3 regions of the Cryobacterium sp. TMT2-4 genome follow, and region 1 is predicted to be linked to each of the others. Evidence: riboswitches for the same ligand, from Rfam matches in the RefSeq annotation. Region 1 holds a riboswitch; each other region holds the start of a gene.
The links. Region 1 has a riboswitch for thiamine pyrophosphate ahead of E3O54_RS16005 (ABC transporter substrate-binding protein). Riboswitches for the same ligand answer to the same signal wherever they lie in the genome.

Region 1 (6,128 bases):
CCAGCGGACAGGAGTACTACCAGGATATGAAACGGCGCATTGCCGTAGCCAAACGCGATCCGGATGCGGTGTTGATCATGCCCGGTCTCGTCACTTATGTGGGGTCCACACAGGCGCAGGCGCGGGCGAAGCAAGCGGAGGTCGATGCCCTCCTGCCGACCGAGCAGTCGCTCGCGCAGCTGGGAACGTTCGTGCAACAGGATTGCAGTACCTGGGATTTGGATGCGCCGGTGCCGCCGCTGCCGCCGCTGGCCGGCTTCACTGGGCCGCAGGGTCGGTATGCGACCATCCTACGAATTATCCAGGCTGAGCAGCCCACGGTAAGGCAGTTGCTGGGCCGGCTCGCCGCCGGCGGTGGGCATTGCACCATGGTCGGAACGCCGGAGCAGATCGCCGACCAAATCGAGTTGTGGTTTCGTTCCGGTGCCGCGGACGGCTTCAATGTGATGCCGCCGCTGCTGCCGGAATCATTGGATGAGTTCGTGGACCGGGTGATCCCTGTGTTGCAACGGCGCGGTCTGTTCCGCACCTGCTATACCGCGGATACCTTGCGTGGGCACCTGGGGCTGGAACGCCCCACGGTCGGCGCTGCGGTTTAGGGTCCTCTGGGCGGGAGAGTTTCCTCGTGCAGGGTCGCCAGGAGCGTGCGTTCGTATCCGGCGAACTCTGCCGAGGTGGTCATCGACACCTCGCGCGGCCGGGGCAGGTCAATGGTCAGGTTCAGCCGCACGGATGCCGGCCGCGCGCTGAGGACGACCACCCGGTCGGCGAGGTAAATCGCCTCACGGATGTCGTGGGTGATCAGCACCGCAGTCCAGGCGTTCTGAGACCACACCCCCTGCAACCAGGACTGCATGTCGGTTCGGGTGAGAGAGTCCAAGGCCCCGAACGGCTCGTCCAGCAACAGGACATCTCTGCCCTGCACCACGGTGCGCAGCAAGGCCGCGCGCTGGCGCATGCCCCCGGAGAGTTCGTAAGGATGTGCATCTTCAAAACCGGACAGGCCGAAGGCCGCGAAAAAACTGCCCGCCCGTGCTCGGGCAGTCTTCTTGGTTTCCCCCGCAACCTCGAGGCCGAGGGAAGTGTTCTCCAGAATGCTGCGCCACGGGAACAACAAATCCTTCTGCGGCATGTATGCGAAGTGTTCGTGTTGACCGGTGACGACATCCCCGTCGACCAAGACCTCGCCGGAATTGGCCGTCTCCAGGCCGGCCATGATGTTGAACATGGTGCTCTTCCCGCATCCGCTAGGACCGATCACGGCAACGAATTCGCCGGGCTGCGCCGAGAAGGCGATGTCGTCGAGAACCGACCTCACCTGCCCGCGGCCGAGCGGAAAAGACTTACCTATTCCGCGCAGTTCGATCTTCGGGGGAGTCGCCTCAGCCATGCCAGCTCCTGCGTTCCTTCGAATGCCAAGGGATGATTGCCCGTTCGGCGACGTAGGTCAACAGGAACAGGCACACGCTCACGAGCGCGGTCACCGCAACGGCAGCCAACACAAGATCGGTGCGAAACGAGTTCTTCATCATCGCCATATAAATGCCCAGGCCCCGCTCGGCGCCGACGTACTCGGCAAAAATGGCACCGGTGACGGCGTAGGCGATTCCGATTCGAAGGGCGGTGAAGAACGAGGGAAGCGCCGACGGAAGACGCACATACACGAACTGCTTCCACCGGTTGGCCCCCATGCTGCGCAGCAGATTGATCGCTTCTCGATCGGTGCGGTTGAAGCCGTCAATCAGGCCGACCGTGACTGGAAAGAATGTCACCAGGGCGATGACGATGATTTTGGGCAGCATACCGAATCCGAACCAGATGACTATCAGCGGCGCGATCGCAATGATGGGTATGGCTTGGGATGCCACCAGCAGTGGCACCAGTGCTCGCCGCAGCCATGGCGAAAAGTCGATCAGGATCGCCAGCGTCCAAGCGACGGTCAGAGAGACGGCGAAGCCGAGAAACGTCTCCTGCAGGGTGGGGAGCGTATTGTCCCAAATCGTAGTGCGGGCCTCCCAGCCCTGCTGAAGAATGCGCTGCGGGGAGGGCAGGATCGCCGGCTGCACTCCGCCTGCCATCACCGCCACCTGCCAGGTGATCACGAACGCGACGAGGATCGCGGCGGGAGGCGCTAGCGCCGAGAATACCGTCGTGCGGGGCGCTGTAGCCCGCTTCACGGTGATGCTATTTTTCACTGAGGTAGTGCTCGGTGAACAGTGTTGATGCGTCCAGCGCCGTGGTGAGTGGTTTGCCGTCTTCGTCGGCCAAGAGGCCGGCACGGTAGAGGAAATCGGCCAGCTGCTGCCAGGTCTCTGCCGTTTGGGTGCCAACTTTACCGTTGGCATCTTTGAGGTAGGAAGCACTCAGTTTTTTCTGGCTTTGGTAAACGAGTTCCGTGTTTTCGAAGACGCCGGGGTTCGCGTCGATCAAAATCTTCGCCGCGGCATCCGGACGATCGGCGGCGTACTGGTACCCCTTCTGCAGGGCCTGGACGAACTGAGCAGTGGCGGCAGGGTGTTTGGCAGTCCAGGCCCGGTTTGCCTCGACGATCACCGAGTACTGGTCCGGTAGGCCATAGTCGTGCAGAGCGAAGAACTTCATCGGGGTGCCACGAAGAGCGGCATCGATGCCCTCCCAGGTGGTGAATGCCGAGGTGAAATCAACTTTGCCGGCATAGAGGGCCTCATAGGCGGAGGTGCCCAGCGTGATTTTCCTGAACTCGCCCGTTCCGCCGTCGTTCTTGATGACATCCGCCGCCTCGGTGGGGAAGGTTGCGCTGGGGTCTGCCAGGCCGAGGGTCTTGCCGTCGAGGTCCTTCGGGCTGCGAATGTCGTCGCGGCTGGCCAGGACCCCGATCGCCGTCGCGTCGTGCTGCAGCACCGACATCACCGAGATGTTGCGCACACCCGCTGCCGCCGCGAAGGTGGCCGTGTCCTGAAAGCTGATACCGAAGTCAGCTGAGCCGGCGTTGATGAGTGCGTCGGTGGATGACTGGCTGTATGGGAGCACCTTCACCTCAAGCCCCGCCTGCGTGAAGTAGCCCTTCTCAAGAGCGACATACAGTCCGGTGTGATTGGTATTCGGTGTCCAGTCCAAGGCGAAGGCCACCGGAGTCAACGCGGTTGACGAAGCGGTGCCAGTCGCCGAGCCTGAGGCGCAGCCACTTAGAACTGTCACTGCGGCAAGAACGAGCGCACCTACCGTTATCCACGGCGAGGGCGTACTTTTGAGTAGGGATAGTTGCACTGTCGTGCCCTCCTTGATTGCAGGAATATCAGGGCACGGGATGTGAGAAAATTGCCTCCCTGCGCTGGCATGATCCAGATCAGGTTCGACGGTCGAAGATTGATAATCTTCCTCTCAGCCCGGCTCACCGGACTCCCGTGTTCAAGACGAGTGTAACCAAGAAGCAGCCAAGCCTGGACGAACAACGTGTTGGTTCACACTCAATGCGTGCATACCAAGTCATCGAACATCACCATTACGACTCCGCCGAGTTCGCCGCCGAGGTCGCCGCCGGATCCCCACTCTCGGCGCGCGCTTGCAGACAATCACAACCAGAAAAAAAGGGCAAGACCATGGCTTAACGTAAACATGGCTAAACGCAGCCCCTGACACAGGGTGCTATGTTATTTTTCGTCTACACGGGAGCCCTTTTGCAGGGGCTGAGAGGAAGCTGAGGCAGCTTCGACCGTTGAACCTACCGGGTAATGCCGGCAAAGGAAGTGAAGTTGATGCGTTACGCCCACCCCAGCACCGCCTCTGCCCCCACTCAACTGCCGCCGTCCACACCGCCAGGCATGCGCCGCGCCATACGGGGCGGGATCCTCGGCAACTATGTGGACCAATTCGACATCTTCCTGCCCGTCATCGCCCTGACGCCGGCAGCGGCGCATCTCTTCGGGTCGGAAAACCTGGTCAGCAACGCCGGGCTGATCTTTGTCGCGACGCTGATCGGGCGGCCGATAGGAGCAGCGATCTTCGGTCCGATCTCCGACCGCATCGGCCGCACGGCGACGACCAAGGTCGCACTCACCGGTGTGGCGCTGACGACACTGCTGATCGCACTGGTTCCCAGCCACGCCGTGTTCGGTGGCGGATCGCTCCTGTTGATCCTGGCGCTGCGTTTTCTCGGCGGAATTTTTCTCGGCGGTGAATACACCTCGGCTGTTCCACTGGCGATGGAATGGTCCGAGCCTGAACGGCGAGGGCTTGTCAGCGGGCTGATCATGTGGATGTCACCCTGGGCCAACGCCACCATCGCCGGCCTGGTGTTCGTACTCCACGGCACGCTCGACGCCGCCAGCTACAACGTATGGGGCTGGCGCATCCCATTCCTGCTCGGCGCCATGCTCGCTTTTGGAATGCTCGCCTACTATCGTGCCCGGGTTCAGGATTCCCCGACGTGGACCCACCCCCCACACCGCACGAACCCGCTGAAGGAAATTCTCATCGGCGAACACCGCCGAGCGCTGTGGCAGGTATTCATTCTGATGAGCGGCATGTGGTTGCTGACTTCAATGGCCATCCCGGTGCTGACTGGGCAACTTGGCGTCGATGCTGACCTGGGCGCACAAACCATATCGTTCGCGATGATGTGCGGCACCGCCGCAAGCGCCGTCACCATGGCAGGTTGCGGGCACCTGTCGACGTTCACCGGCCGACGCGCTTTCTTCATCGGCTTCGGCCTGATCGCAGCGGTACTAGGGCCGGTAATCTTCCTGGCGATCTTCGCTGCCGCCGGCACCACGGTTCTGGTGCTGCTGGTCGTGGCGCTGCAGATCGTCACGGTTTCCGGCTACGGCCCGGTCGGCGCCTACCTAGCCGAACGCTTCCCGACTGCCGTGCGCTCCAGCGGCTACGGGGTCGGTTACAGCCTTTCCATCGTCATTCCAGCCCTCTACCCGTACTATCTGCCGGCCCTGCAGAATGTGCTCGGCGACCACGGTGCCGTCGCGGCGCTGCTCGCACTGGCTGGAGTGCTCGTGCTAACCGGCGCGCTGGCCGGCCCCGAAACAGTGCGGGTCAGCCTTGGGTCGGCCCGCCTGCCCACAACCGATGAAAGTGGTGGATAGGACCACGCCCGGTACCGACCTCGAGTTCGTCGGCGTGTTCCAGACTCTCCTGCAACCAGGACTTGGTCATCGATAATGCGGCGCTCCAATCCCCGAGCCGGGCTTGCAATGTCGCCATCGCCGACGACATTGAACATCCGGTTCCGTGGGTATTGGTGGTGTCCACCCGATCGGCTGCAACCTCAATCATCTGCCGGCCGGCGGGAAGCTGGCCGGTGGCATCCACCAGCGCGTCCGGGCACACGGCACCCTCCAGATGGCCGCCCTTGACCAGCACAATGACGTTATGCGCCGCTGAGAGTCGCGTGCCCTGTTCGAGTGCGTGCGGCCAGGTCGAAGCGGTCGGCTCTCCTAACAGCACCCCTAATTCCGCCAGGTTCGGTGTGACCAAGTCGACCCGGCTGAGCAGCCGGATCATGGCGCTTTCTGCAGCCGGCTCGAGCAGCCGGTCGCCGCTGGTGGCAACCATCACCGGGTCAAGCACCACCACCGGCGGTTTCACCTTCTCCAACCAATCATCGACGGCCTGAACGATCTCGGCATTGCCGAGCATCCCTATCTTGACCGCATCGATAGTGACGTCGTCGCTGACGGCATCGAGCTGCTCGCGAAGGAAGGCCACCGGCGGAATATGCACCGACCTCACCCCGTGGGTGTTCTGGGCAACCAGTGCGGTAACGACGGCCATCCCGTAGCCGCCCTGCGCGGCGATGCTCTTCAAGTCCGCCTGAATGCCGGCCCCACCGGTTGGATCAGTACCAGCGATGCTAAGAACTCGGGGTACTGTGCGCGCCAAGACGGTACGGATCATCGGTTCCACTCCTCCTCAAAATCCTCGGCCACCCGTTTCGGGTCTGCCGCGGCACAGATCGCGGACACCACGGCAACACCTGCCGCCCGCGCCCGGCGCAGCTCGCCCACGTCGTCCAGCATGACTCCGCCAATGGCCACGCAAGGCAGGCCTGCCACGGCGGCGACCCCGGCGAAACCGTCCACGCCGATCGGCGCCGGATGGTTCACCTTCGTGGCCGTCGCCCGGATCACACCAACACC
Region 2 (6,128 bases), on a different contig from region 1:
GGCCAGCGCGGCGTGGACAACACCACGGCGTTCCTGGCCGAGGAGGGCGTCACCGGCATCACCCGCAGCTACACGGACGGGGCGGGCGTCTGTTTTCTCTTCACCGGTCAGGTGCAGGGCCCGGACTCGACCTACACCTTTGCCGGTGCCCTGCTCGGCGAACCCGATTACGACACCCTGACCAGTGACGTCACCGCCCTGATGGAGAGCGCCCGCGCCGGGGTACGCGAGCTGCCAACCCTCGCCCAGGGTGACGCCTACGTGGAGTTCAGCACACCGTGGGGGGCCGAGGCCTCCGGAACCGTGCGCACGGCCACGACGACGTACGGCTGGCAGGCCCAGGCGCCGGGCGACGCGGAGGTGATCCTGGAGACGGTGTCGACCGGCCGGGCGGGCAAGACCGTCGGCCGGGTCACGGTGGAGACCGGGGGCACCGAGGTGACGTCGACGCTGGTGCTCGACCGCACGATCAGCGCGCCGGGCCTCGGTTGGCGGCTCCTGCACCCCGTGCCGATGATCTCGGCGCTGATCGCCGCGGACCGCTAGCGGCGAAAGGCTGCCGCGACCGCCCGCCGGCTACTGGTCTGCGGCTACTCGCGCTCGCCGGTCGGCAGGAACGGGTCGCTCTCGCCCGCGTCGAACCGGTAGCGCACGTGCACGCGGCCCTGCACATCGCGCACGTCCTCCTCGTCGTACCAGAACAGCGTTTCGACCCCCTCGACGGCGGCCATCATGCTGACCCGGGCGTCATGTTTGCCCTGGATCAGCACCCGGGTGTCGACCTGGCCCGCGAGGGGACCGTCAATGAATTCCGCGGTGTAAACGACATTTTCAGCACCTTGATCAGCCATACCTCCAACCTAGTCCCGGGCACCGACTTACGGGCGACGGATGTCCGGGGTCCCGGCCAGCCGGATCGTCGCCTGCCGCTCGGGCGCCTCCCGCTCTCGGTAAGCGTCCCAGCCCGCTTCCCACTGGTCCCAGTGCGACCGGAACAGTTCGCCGTCCCGGGCGAGGGCCCGCTGCTTGCGGATGCGGTCGTCGGCGGCCAGCCAGACCCGGATGTCGCTGAGTGGCGCGTGGGCGGCCGCCAGGGTTCCGCACCCCTCCACGATCAGCGGGCGGGCCGGGTCGACCGGGTGCCATTCTGCCAACTCGCGCCGCTCCCAGTCATAGCGCCGCCAGGCGGCGGGCCGGCCCAGTCTTCTCGGGGCGAGCACCTGTTCGCGCAGGTGCGTGACGGCGGCGTCCAGCCCCTGCCAGCCGGGGTAGATGTCGTCCAGCCGCACCAGGGTGGGCCGGAGCGGTCCCGGCCAGGCGACGACGAGCGCGTCGGCGAGGGTGCTCTTGCCGGCGCCGCTCGGCCCGTCGATGAGAACGACGGGCGCCATCCCGGCGGCGGCAAGGTCGCGGAGCACGGGGGCCAGCAGCATCCGTCGGTCACCGACCGGATCGGGGGCGGCCGGTTCGAGGGCGGCCGTGGGCAGATCAGGTGAGGACAAAGTTCCAGCTTCCCGTCGCCACGGAGACGCTCACCGAGAGCAGGGCCACGGCCAGACCGATGCCGACCAGGGCCACCTCGCGCCCCCGGAAGCTGGAGGGGCGGGCCCAGGTGCGCCGCACCGAGGCGCCGAACCCGCGGGCCTCCATCGCCGTCGCGAGTTTGCTGCCGCGCCGGATCGACAGCACCAGCAGGGCGAAGGCCTGGCTGAGCAGCCGGCGCAGGACGCCGCGGTCCGCGATGCCGCGGGCCCGCCGGGCCAGTTCGAGGGCGCGCCAGTCCTCGAGGAACAGGCCGACCAGGCGCAGCCCGGCCAGACCGCCAAGCACGAAGCGGGCCGGCAGTTTCACGACTTGGCCGAGGCCGTCGGCCAGGTCGGTGGGGTCGACGGTCACGAAGAGCACGACCGACGGCAGTCCGATGGCGAGGATGCGCAGGGTCGTGGCGATGGCCAGCTCGAGTGATCCCTCGGTCACGTTCACCAGCCCGAAAGACCAATAGACCGCCCCGGCCGCCTGCCCGTAGAGCAGGGTGGTGACGCCGGCGGTGGGTGCGGCGATCCAGACCGGCAGGGTGCGCACCGCGAAGGCCTTCAGGGACAGCCCGGCCCAGAAGAAGAGCACGAACTCGCAGGCGAGGGCGACGACTGCGGAGACCCAGTCGATGGTGAGGATGAGCACGCCCGCCAGCAGCAGCGCGGCGGCCAGCTTCGCGACCGGGTTGATCCGGAAGATGGCCTGGGTTCCCCGGGCAGGCGTCAGCACGCTCACCGGGACACCGCCGCCCGCGGCGTGACGCTGCGGCCGGCCCGCCCGGCCAGATGGTACTCCCGGTCAGCCAGGGCGACCACGAAGTCGGTGTCGTGCGAGACGGCGACCACCGCGGTGCCCTCCCGCAGGAGTTCGTCGAGCAGGGCCACGATCTCCCGCCAGGTGCGCAGGTCCTGGCCGAAGGTGGGCTCGTCGAGCATGAGCAGTCGTGGCTGGGTGGCCAGCACGGTGCCCACCGACAGCCGACGTTTCTCTCCGCCGGAGAGGGTGAACGGGTTCGCCTCGGCCAGGTGGTCCAGGCGCAGGCGCTGCAGCACCTCGTCGACCCGGGCATTGATGTTCGCCTCCGGCCGTTTGAGGGCGCGCGGCCCTACGGCGAGTTCGGCCCGCACGGTGGCGGCCACGAACTGGTGCTCCGGGCTCTGGAACACGGTGCCGATGCGGGTGAGCAGCTGGCGGGACTTCCAGCGGATCGGTTCCTCGTCGGCCCCGCCGGCGAACTCCGGGCTCGCGAGAACCGCTCCCCCGGCCGGTTTCAGCAGGCCGGCGAGGGTGAGCATCAGGGTCGATTTGCCGGCGCCGTTCGGTCCGGTGACTGCCAGAGCGGTGCCGGCGTGCACCGTGAGGTCGATGTCCCGGGCGAGCACGTCGGCGCGCGTGCGCGCGACCGCGAGGCCGGGCGTGCGGAGCAGAGGGACCGAGCCGGGCGCCGACGCCGAGCTGGTCTCGCGCCGCGATGCAGTCAGGCCGTTGCCCCGCCCGGGCACCCAGACACCCTCGGCCGCGAGCCGTTCCCCCTGACTGGTCAGCACGTCGTCGGGATGGCCGTCGGCCAGCACTCCCCCGGCCGCGTCGAGCACGATCACCCGGTTCACAAGGTTCTGCCAGACGGCGACCCGATGTTCGATCACGATGAACGTCGCCGCGGAGTTCTCGAGCACGCGGGCAACGGAATCGCGCACATCCAGCACGCCTCCAGGGTCGAGATTCGCTGTGGGTTCGTCGAGCAGCAGCAGCCCCGGCCGCATCGCCAGCACCCCAGCGAGGGCGAGGCGCTGCTTCTGTCCACCCGACAGCGACGACGTCGGATGGCTGAGCGGCAGGTTCAGGCCGACCATGTCCAGGGCGTCGCTCACCCGGCGCCAGATCTCTTCGCGGGGCACCCCAAGGTTCTCGCAGCCGAAGGCGACGTCGTCGCCCACCCGCGCCAGGATCACCTGGGAGTCAGGGTCCTGCAGCAGCAGCCCGGCCTGGCCGCGCGCTGCGGTCGGCTCGGCGCCGTTTACAAGCAGCTGACCGCGCTGCTCGCCCTCCTCGTCGCCGCCGAGAACCCCGGCGAGGGCGTGCAGCAGAGTGGATTTGCCGGCCCCGGAGGCGCCGAGCAGCAGCACGCGCTCGCCCGGCTCGATTCTCAGGTCGAGGCCGTTGACGGCCCAGCCCCGCCGCCCGGCATGCCGCCATCCCCAGCCGCGGGCCACGACGGACGCTCCCGAGACGGATGCCGCTGCTGCCGGTGTCATCGCCGTCCCCCTAGACCTGGGTGCGGTTCGATCGCCCGGCGGCGAACCGCGACAGTGCCCCGGTGCGGGCGAGGCCACGCATGGCCAGCCAGGACAGCAGTCCGGCCACGACAATGCCGGAGACGATCGAGGAGGCGGTGTAGATGGTGATGAAGGGAACGGCCGATCCGGGGTACCAGAGCAACAGGTCGTTGACGGCGAGGGCAAGGCCGGCACCCGCGCCGGCGAGCAGGGCCACGACGAGGCGGTAGTTGGCGTAGAAGAACAGCGCGAAGACCAGCTCCGCGCCGAGACCCTGCACCAGGCCGGAGACCAGGATGGTGGCTCCCCAGGCGGTGCCGCCGACCAGAGTCGACACGACCGCCGCCAGCAGCTCGGTGTAGAGCGCGGCGCCGGGTTTGCGGATGATGAGGCCGCCGAGTACGCCGGCGAACAGCCATCCGCCGCCCAGGAGAGCCTGCAGGCCCGGCAGCAGCGGGGTGAGCAGGCCGCTGAGCGGGTTGTACGCCTGGTTCCAGACGACGAAGATGAGCCCGCTGGCCACGCCGATGACACTGGCGATGACGATGTCGACGACCCGCCACCGGAAGTTACGCGGCTGGCGGGACGTGGTGGAGGTGAGAAGAGTTGTTGTAGCGTGCACTGGTCGTGCCCTTTCCGTAGATGGTTCCAGGGCACGGGAACGAGAAAATTTGCCTCCCTGCGCTGGCATGATCCAGATCAGGTTCGACGGTCGAAGCTTCAGAAGCTTCCTCTCAGCCCGGTTGACCGGACTCCCGTGTTCGATTCAAGTATAGACCTCGGCCTAGACTCGCGGGATGGAGTCCTCGCCTCGCCCCCGCATCACTGTCGGGCGCGAATGACGTTCACCGTTCTCCTGATCCTCGCCGGGCTGTTGCTTCTGTTGCTGCGCCACTTCATTTTGCGGCGACGACGGATGCGACGCGGGCTACCCGTGCGCGGACCCTGGCACATCCCCCGCAGTTGGCGGGAAGGGCCGGGCTCCCGCCAGCGGCTGGGACGCTGGCGGTGTAGCTGGCGCGGGCGGCGTTGACCGCCCGAACGCGGTACGCTCGACGTGGTGTGTCGGGAAGTCTGGTCGACAGCAATGTCCGTGTGCCACAAAATCCTGATTGACTGAGGCTCGTCCATGCCGAAACCATCACCTCTTCCTCCCACCCCGAAACTTAACGTCTTTCGCCGCAGCAGCTATCCCGAGTACCTGCACGTCTCGACGATCCTGCGCAAAGAGACCGTGGGCGGCGCTCTCCTGCTGGTGGCGACGGTTCTCGCGCTGACCCTGGCCAACACCGGGGCGTCCGATTTCTACTATGCGGTGCGGGACTTTCAGATCGGCTACGAGCCGTGGCACCTCAATCTGAGCCTCGGCGCGTGGGCCGCCGACGGACTCCTGGCGATCTTCTTCTTCATTGCCGGGCTCGAACTCAAGCGTGAGTTCGTCGCCGGCGATCTGCGAACCTTCAGCCGCGCGGTCGTCCCGGTCGCCGCGGCCGTCGGCGGCGTTATCGTTCCGGCTGTGATCTTCACCGCGATCGTGTTCAGCTCGGGGCCGGAAATGTTACGAGGCTGGGCCATCCCCACCGCCACCGACATCGCCTTCGCCGTGGCCGTGCTCGCCGTGATCGGCTCCAAACTGCCCAGCGCTCTGCGCATCTTCCTGCTGACCCTGGCCGTGGTCGACGACCTGCTCGCCATCGCCATCATCGCCTTCTTCTATTCCGGCGACCTCCAGCCTGTTCTGCTGCTGCTCGCCATCGTGCCGCTGAGCCTCTTCGCCTTTCTGGCGCATACGCACTCCTATCTGTTCGGCACCACCAGGTGGGCCGCGGGCGCCGTTCTGCTGCCGCTCGGCCTCGCCACCTGGGTTCTCGTGCACGGCTCCGGCATCCACGCCACGGTGGCCGGAGTGCTGCTCGGCTTCGCCGTGCCCGTGCTGCGCAGCCGACGTGGCGGCGGACCCGACGCCGGCCCGGGCCTGGCGCAGAACCTCGAGCACCGCATCCGCCCGCTCTCGGCCGGTTTCGCCGTGCCGGTGTTCGCGTTCTTCTCCGCCGGGGTCACGATCGGCGGCGTGTCAGGCCTGACAACGGCCCTCACCGACCCGGTCGCGATCGGAATCGTCGTCGCCCTGGTGGTGGGCAAGCCGGTTGGCATCATGCTCGCCACCTGGCTGGTCACCAAGACCACCCGGGGCGCCCTTGACCCGGACCTGGCCTGGGTGGATGTGATCGGCGTCGCCATGCTCGCCGGTGTCGGCTTCACGGTGTCGCTGCTGATCAGCGAGCTGGCTTTCGGGCAGGGTAGTCCGCACGACGA
Region 3 (6,128 bases), on a different contig from region 1:
TGATGCCGAAGGAGCCCTGGACGATGATGACGGCCGCAATCTCGACAAGAAGCCCGTTGCCTTGTCGGTCTCCTCCAAGGTGCATGATCGCGAAAGCAAACGATGCCAGAACGACGCCGCCCCAGCGTCCGAGGAGCGCTTCCGCCCGTGTCTGCAACCAGTACCGGTAAAACAGTTCCTCGCCCACGCCAGCGGTAAGCGCGGTCAGCGTTGCGCCAACGATTAGGTAGCCCAGGTCCACGCCTTGAAAAGTAGGGACCGCTATCCAGGGGCTCGCTTGCGAGAGGATTGTCCAGACCACAATGACAACAATCGGCGCCCACCACTGCCAGGCCATGCGGGGGCGGGCAATCTTGATATTGCGGCAAGATCTCCACACCAATGCTGCGGGTATCCCGTCCAGAATGACTACTTTGGCTGGAAAGTACTCGGCCGAGTCGTCAATTTCCGTGATGCCAATGACCAGGGGAAAGAGGACCGCGCATACCAGGAGCGCCATGCCGCTGCGTCGAATCGCACGGGCATTAGAAACCGTAGGTTCGAGCGCTGGAGCGCTCCACGGCAGTGCACGTGTCAGGGAAATTGCGACCAAGGGAGGCACGAGCACGACCCACAGAGGGGTGATCGGTGACCCGGGATCCGAGGATTGACGAATCCCGTCGGTTGAGAGAGTCAGTAAAACGATCAGTGCAAGCACGCCCAGCGCCCCGGCTGACCAGATGAGGACTCGACCGAGCTTGGTGACAGTCAGTCGATCGCTCCCCGGAGGCGCTGTCGGCAGAGTCACGGCTTCTACTGCTGCCCGGATGTGGCGTTCGCGTGCACGTCGACCAATGGGCTCAATGTCGGTCGCTTCTTCGGCCAGAGGTTATACCCGAGGGCCCACAACACTTCGATCGCAACGACCAGGAGGAAAATGCTGTTGAGGTCGTTGAGCGCGCTGGTTCTGGTCTCGTTATCGACGACCACGGTCAACAGCCAAATGGTCCCCAGAGCCACGGCCACAGCCAACGCTGTGCGCGCGACGTCTTTCCAACACTCGACCGCATAACCCCGCCCGTAGAGCTTGATCGGCTGCGGCCCATTCGCGAACCGATAGGCGAAATGGCGGTCGGCCCACGCGATCATCTTGTGCCCGTGAGCCACGGAGAAGCCGAGGTAGATCGCAGCGATCCCGTGGAAGACCGTCGCCGTCGCGCCCGATGTCAGATCCATCGCCGTGACCACGAGCAAGATGACGTCGACCACCGGCGTCATCGCCAGCAAGGTCAGTCCGGTCCTTTTCAGACGCAGCATATATCGGGCGACGAGACCCAATGCGATCAAAACCCAGAAGCTAATTTCGGAGGCGACGATGATGGCAATGATCATAAATCCCCCAGTCGATGCGTCTAGGCCCTGAAAACAAACTAGCACGCCCGTGCTAATATCAATTTATGGCGAGAACGATCGACCGGGACGCACGCAAGGTACAGCTCGCTCAAGCGGTGTGGCAGATCATCCTCGACCAAGGAATCAGCGCGGTATCGGTGCGCACCGTTGCCGAGCAGGCTGGCGTGGTGGTCGGCTCCCTGCGTCATGTTTTCCCCACCCGCGCTGAACTCCTGCAGTTCTCCGCCGAGCTCATGGTGCAGCGCGCCACCGACCGCGTTCTCGCTATTCGTGAAGGCTCGAACCCAGCGGAGTACGCGCTGGAGGTCCTGAAAAACTTCTTGCCTCTTACCGCTGATAGTCGCGCGGAACTCGAGGTCAATATCGCGCTGATTGCGGAAAGCCCTGCGTTGCCGCAACTTGTTTCCATCAGAAATCGCGCTTACGAAGAACTGGGGAACGGCTGCCTCCGACTGGCCGAAAAGTTGGCCTGCAGGCCCAGCGGCCCTGAACTGGTAGAACGAGCGCGCCATTTGCACGCCGTTCTCGATGGCCTTGCCATTCACCTACTCATGGAACCACCCGGAAACGACAGCACCTGGGCAACCGTCATCCTCGAGAAAGAGCTTGCACGCATCATCAGAAACCGCTGACCAGCACCTAATGCGGAGTCACCTGCGATCGGTGCATGCGGCCGGGCAATCCACGGATCCGTGCGGAGTTCCGCAAGAGGACCGTCTTACGGGCAAGAGCTTATGGTCTCGGCGTGGCTGACTCTCACGTCAGTGCGGCGATCGCAATTGGTCAGGGTCAGTGAGTGCCGTCTCGGGCGTGCAGCCTAATTCACCTGGCTGCAGCGTCACCGGGGGTGGGTAGACGTCGTCGACCGTCCCGTTCTCGCTCTTGATCAGGACGCAATCTTCGGCGGAACCGAACGCGACGCCGACCCGATCTCCAGCGCTGCTCACCTGGACGACGACCCGCGGCGGAGCGACGACCTCGAACTCGCCGGTCGGAGTGGTGAGTTGCGCGGAAATCGCGCCGATGATCGCGTCTACCGTCGCCGGCGAACCAGTCTGCACTCGCGCGAGAAGCACCGCCGATGCCACCTCGCGCGCGGTGTCCGACACGACAGGGACGATGCTGTCGTCGACGCGAGGCGTCACGATGGCGGCATCCGGTGGGCACCCGATCGGGTCGATGCCGTCAGACGATTCCCATGTGCCGACCTTGCCGTAGTAGTCGAACTCGATTCGGAAGCAAAAGGGGCCAGGCGCGCCCGTGGACGCGTTCTTGAGCCCTGGCACGAAAACCCGGAAGTCGAGGCTGCCGAACGGTTCGCTTAGGTCGGTCGACTGCCGGGTGTCGACGCCGACCAGCTCGATGTCCGCGCTGTCGCTAATGGCTTGAGCGACTGCAGCGCGCGCCCAGCCGTCGATGTCGTCGGGTCTCTCCCCGCCGATATCGCGCGCGAGGTCGGCCGCCCGCACTTGCGCGACGACCTCCGGGGTGGCGTCGTCCGTGGAGGCTGACCCGGTCGTCAACGATGTCGGCTGTGAGCATCCGGTTAGGGTTAGCGCGCTGACCGCCATGAGGCCAACGAGGCGGGGAGTTGCCGTCATGAGAAAGGATGGCCTCAAGCCGGGCAATCGTGGTCGCGTGCGGTGCCCATACGACGACGCGCCTAGGTCGCGAAGAACCATGAGGGTGACTCCAATTTGCGACGCCATAACGTGGAGCCTATTCCTCGACACACCTGAAACCGCGTCGTGGCTGTATGTCTGGCAGCTAGGGTAGGCCGCTGCAGGCCGACGTTGCGCTGATGGAGACGCCCTCGCTGGTGCCGCGGATGCGTAGTTGCAGACTATCGCCTGTGTAAATGTCGGTGCCTAATGCTCGATCGCTTCGGACGAAACCTTGTGCCTCCCATGCTTTCGCGATCTCGGTGAATATTTCTTCCTGGCTGAGGCTCTGCCCACTGACGGGAAGAAGCACCGAACCCGTCACCTTCATCGGATGCTGCCAGATTGCCCTGGCAGCCGAGTGACTGTCCCACATGTTCAACGTGAACGTCACCACAGCGGATGCACTTAGCTGTTTCTCTCTTGCGATCTCCGCGCGTCGAAACCTATGGGATACAAGACACTGACACCTGCTCCGGAGCGACGCGGGCATATAGCTAAATGCGCCAAATAGCGATCACAGAACGCCGCCACAGCGCGCTAAAGTCACAAACAAGATCGCCCGAGGCAACGTCGAGCGGGCGCGGATCAACGCAGCGACGTCACCACACACGCCGCCAATACCCGGCAAGGTCGTCGCCGAACTCATGTATGGCTTCTTGACCTACCTCTTCGTGGACGCTCACGAGAAAACCATCTGGGTTCCTCATCTCCACAAAGTCTTCCCACCAGGTACCGACAGAAACCCGCTTAATGACGCATTGGCCGCGCTGCGAGATCTCCGAAACAGAGTGGCTCACCACGAGAACATCCTCAACGGTTCTGAGAGCGAACGGCGCCGAATTGTTTACGTCATCCGGTTGCTCTCTGCTGACGCGCTTGCTCACTTCAAAGCCAACAGCGATGTAGCCACGATCCTGGCTGGCCGACCGTAGGGAAGCTTCTGAGACCAGGGTGCGGCGTCCTGACTCGTCCCCGGGCAGCATCAGTCATCTAATTCTCGGTGTCTCGCAACTAACGATGAATCCGCCGCCCATGGAATACGAGACGCTCGGCCAGCTCTTGGTGCGCTCGCGCAATGGCCTCGTTCCGTCGGCCAGTTGCCAAGATATTGGCCGCGTCCAACCATGAATTAGAACGAAGGCGCTGCGATACGCTGGTTCATAAGCCAAGTGACACGGGGTGCTCCACCTGGAGCTGAGATAACACCCGTTGAACCTGATCTAGTTAGTACTAGCGAAGGGATGTCGCGCAAATGCGCACGCCAGAAGAACTTATTTCATTCACCTGTTCAGCGCTTGACGAGGTGCGGTCCCGCCCGCCCCTCGTGCAGTGCCTCACCAATAGCGTCGTGGTGAACTTCACCGCTAACGTGCTGCTGTCGCTCGGTGCGGCGCCCGCGATGGTCGACATTCCGGGCGAGGCGGGCGCGTTCGCGCGGATCGCATCTGGGCTGCTCGTCAATCTCGGCACGCCCACCGCCGAACAACGCGACGCGATGGTCGAGGCCGTCACAGCCGCGAACGATGCTGGAACACCGTGGGTGCTCGACCCCGTTGCCGTCGGTTTCCTGCCGGTGCGCACGCCGCTGGCCTTCGCCCTTCGCGACCTGGGACCCACGGTGGTGCGCGGAAACGCGTCGGAGATAATCGCGTTGGCGGGCGCCGGATCCGGCGGCCGCGGGGTGGATTCATCCGACGAGGTGGATGCCGCCCTGGCCGCGGCGCACGCGCTGGCCGGGATGACCGGTGGGGTGATCGCCGTCTCCGGGCCGGTCGACATCATCACGGATGGCCGTGAGTTGGTGCACATCGACAACGGGCATCCGTTGCTCACCCGCGTCACCGGCGGGGGCTGCGCCCTCGGCGCGGTCATGGCCGCGTTCGCCACGGTCGACGCCGACAGGTTCTTCACCACGGTGGCCGCGGCCACGGTGTACACCGTCGCGGCCGAGCTCGCGGCAGAGTCCGCCGCCGGTCCGGGCAGCTTCGCTGTCGCCTTTGTGGACGCCCTAGCCACCGTCAACGCGCAGGACATCGCACGCCGGGCGGTGCTCCGATGATCCTCGACCTGTCGCTGTACCTGGTGACAGACTCGGGGCAGGCCGCGGCGGCCGGGCGCAGCATCGTGGACGTGGTGCGGCACGCCGTTGCCGGAGGCGTGAGCGCCGTGCAGGTGCGTGAGAAGGAGACCGCCGGGCGGGAGTTCCTCGACACCGTGCTGCGCATCGCGGATGTGCTGCCCGACACCGTGGCGCTGATCGTGAACGACAGGGTCGACGTGTTCCTGGCCGCCCGTGCCGCCGGGCGCCGGCTGATCGGGGTGCACGTCGGGCAATCCGACCTGCCCGTCGGCGCGGTGCGCGACCTCATCGGGGGTGACGCGGTGATCGGGCTCAGCGCATCGACGGATGCCCAGCTGCGCCGCGCGGCCGAGGATCCTGCCCTGATCGACTACGTCGGCATTGGCGCACTGCACGCCACACGCACCAAGAGTGACGCGCCCCCTGCCCTGGGGCTGGCCGAGTTCGCACGCCTGGTCGGGGTCAGCACGCTGCCGAGCGTGGCCATCGGCGGGGTCGGCCTGCGCGACCTGGCCGCCCTCCGTGAGTGCGGAGCGGCGGGCGTCGCCGTGGTGTCGGCGATTTGTGCGGCACCGCATCCGGAGCAGGCGGCCCGCGAGTTGCGAGCCGCGTGGGGCGTGACGGCATGACCGGCGCATCCCCCCGCATTGCCCGCGTGCTGAGCATTGCTGGTACCGACCCGACCGGCGGAGCGGGCATTCAGGCCGACCTCAAAAGCATTGCGGCGAACGGGGGCTACGGTATGGCCGTGGTGACCGCACTGGTCGCGCAGAACACCCACGGTGTGCGCTCGGTGCACGTGCCGCCGGTCTCCTTCCTGCGCGAGCAGCTGCACGCCGTGAGCGACGACGTCGACATCGATGCCGTCAAGATCGGGATGCTGGCCGACGTGAACGTCACCCGCACCGTGAGCGGGTGGCTCGGCCAAGTGAAGCCTGGGCTCGTAGTGCTCGACCCGGTGATGATCGCCACTAGCGGCGACCGCCTGCTAA

Region 2: linked by a shared signal. The riboswitch ahead of E3O54_RS03055 (ECF transporter S component) and the one ahead of E3O54_RS16005 (ABC transporter substrate-binding protein) in region 1 are both predicted to bind thiamine pyrophosphate.
Region 3: linked by a shared signal. The riboswitch ahead of thiM (hydroxyethylthiazole kinase) and the one ahead of E3O54_RS16005 (ABC transporter substrate-binding protein) in region 1 are both predicted to bind thiamine pyrophosphate.

The regions. Positions count from the first base shown of each region.
Region 1 covers NZ_SOGE01000046.1:57,825-63,952, reverse strand. Annotated here, with positions in the region: partial or broken gene E3O54_RS16020 (LLM class flavin-dependent oxidoreductase) at 1-599, shown strand, start outside; gene E3O54_RS16015 (ABC transporter ATP-binding protein) at 596-1,390, opposite strand; gene E3O54_RS16010 (ABC transporter permease) at 1,383-2,195, opposite strand; gene E3O54_RS16005 (ABC transporter substrate-binding protein) at 2,185-3,108, opposite strand; TPP riboswitch at 3,286-3,395, opposite strand; TPP riboswitch at 3,635-3,742, shown strand; gene E3O54_RS16000 (MFS transporter) at 3,801-5,075, shown strand; gene thiD (bifunctional hydroxymethylpyrimidine kinase/phosphomethylpyrimidine kinase) at 5,026-5,886, opposite strand; gene thiE (thiamine phosphate synthase) at 5,883-6,128, opposite strand, start outside.
Region 2 covers NZ_SOGE01000012.1:28,452-34,579, reverse strand. Annotated here, with positions in the region: gene E3O54_RS03080 (D-alanyl-D-alanine carboxypeptidase family protein) at 1-546, shown strand, start outside; gene E3O54_RS03075 (hypothetical protein) at 591-851, opposite strand; gene E3O54_RS03070 (ATP-binding protein) at 879-1,502, opposite strand; gene E3O54_RS03065 (energy-coupling factor transporter transmembrane protein EcfT) at 1,489-2,271, opposite strand; gene E3O54_RS03060 (ABC transporter ATP-binding protein) at 2,268-3,791, opposite strand; gene E3O54_RS03055 (ECF transporter S component) at 3,802-4,434, opposite strand; TPP riboswitch at 4,472-4,581, opposite strand; gene nhaA (Na+/H+ antiporter NhaA) at 4,942-6,128, shown strand, end outside.
Region 3 covers NZ_SOGE01000041.1:4,728-10,855, reverse strand. Annotated here, with positions in the region: gene E3O54_RS14780 (CPBP family intramembrane glutamic endopeptidase) at 1-697, opposite strand, end outside; gene E3O54_RS14775 (hypothetical protein) at 793-1,371, opposite strand; gene E3O54_RS14770 (TetR/AcrR family transcriptional regulator) at 1,437-2,024, shown strand; gene E3O54_RS14765 (hypothetical protein) at 2,154-2,993, opposite strand; gene E3O54_RS14760 (hypothetical protein) at 3,160-3,450, opposite strand; gene E3O54_RS14755 (hypothetical protein) at 3,656-3,940, opposite strand; TPP riboswitch at 4,222-4,315, shown strand; gene thiM (hydroxyethylthiazole kinase) at 4,309-5,115, shown strand; gene thiE (thiamine phosphate synthase) at 5,112-5,765, shown strand; gene E3O54_RS14740 (bifunctional hydroxymethylpyrimidine kinase/phosphomethylpyrimidine kinase) at 5,762-6,128, shown strand, end outside.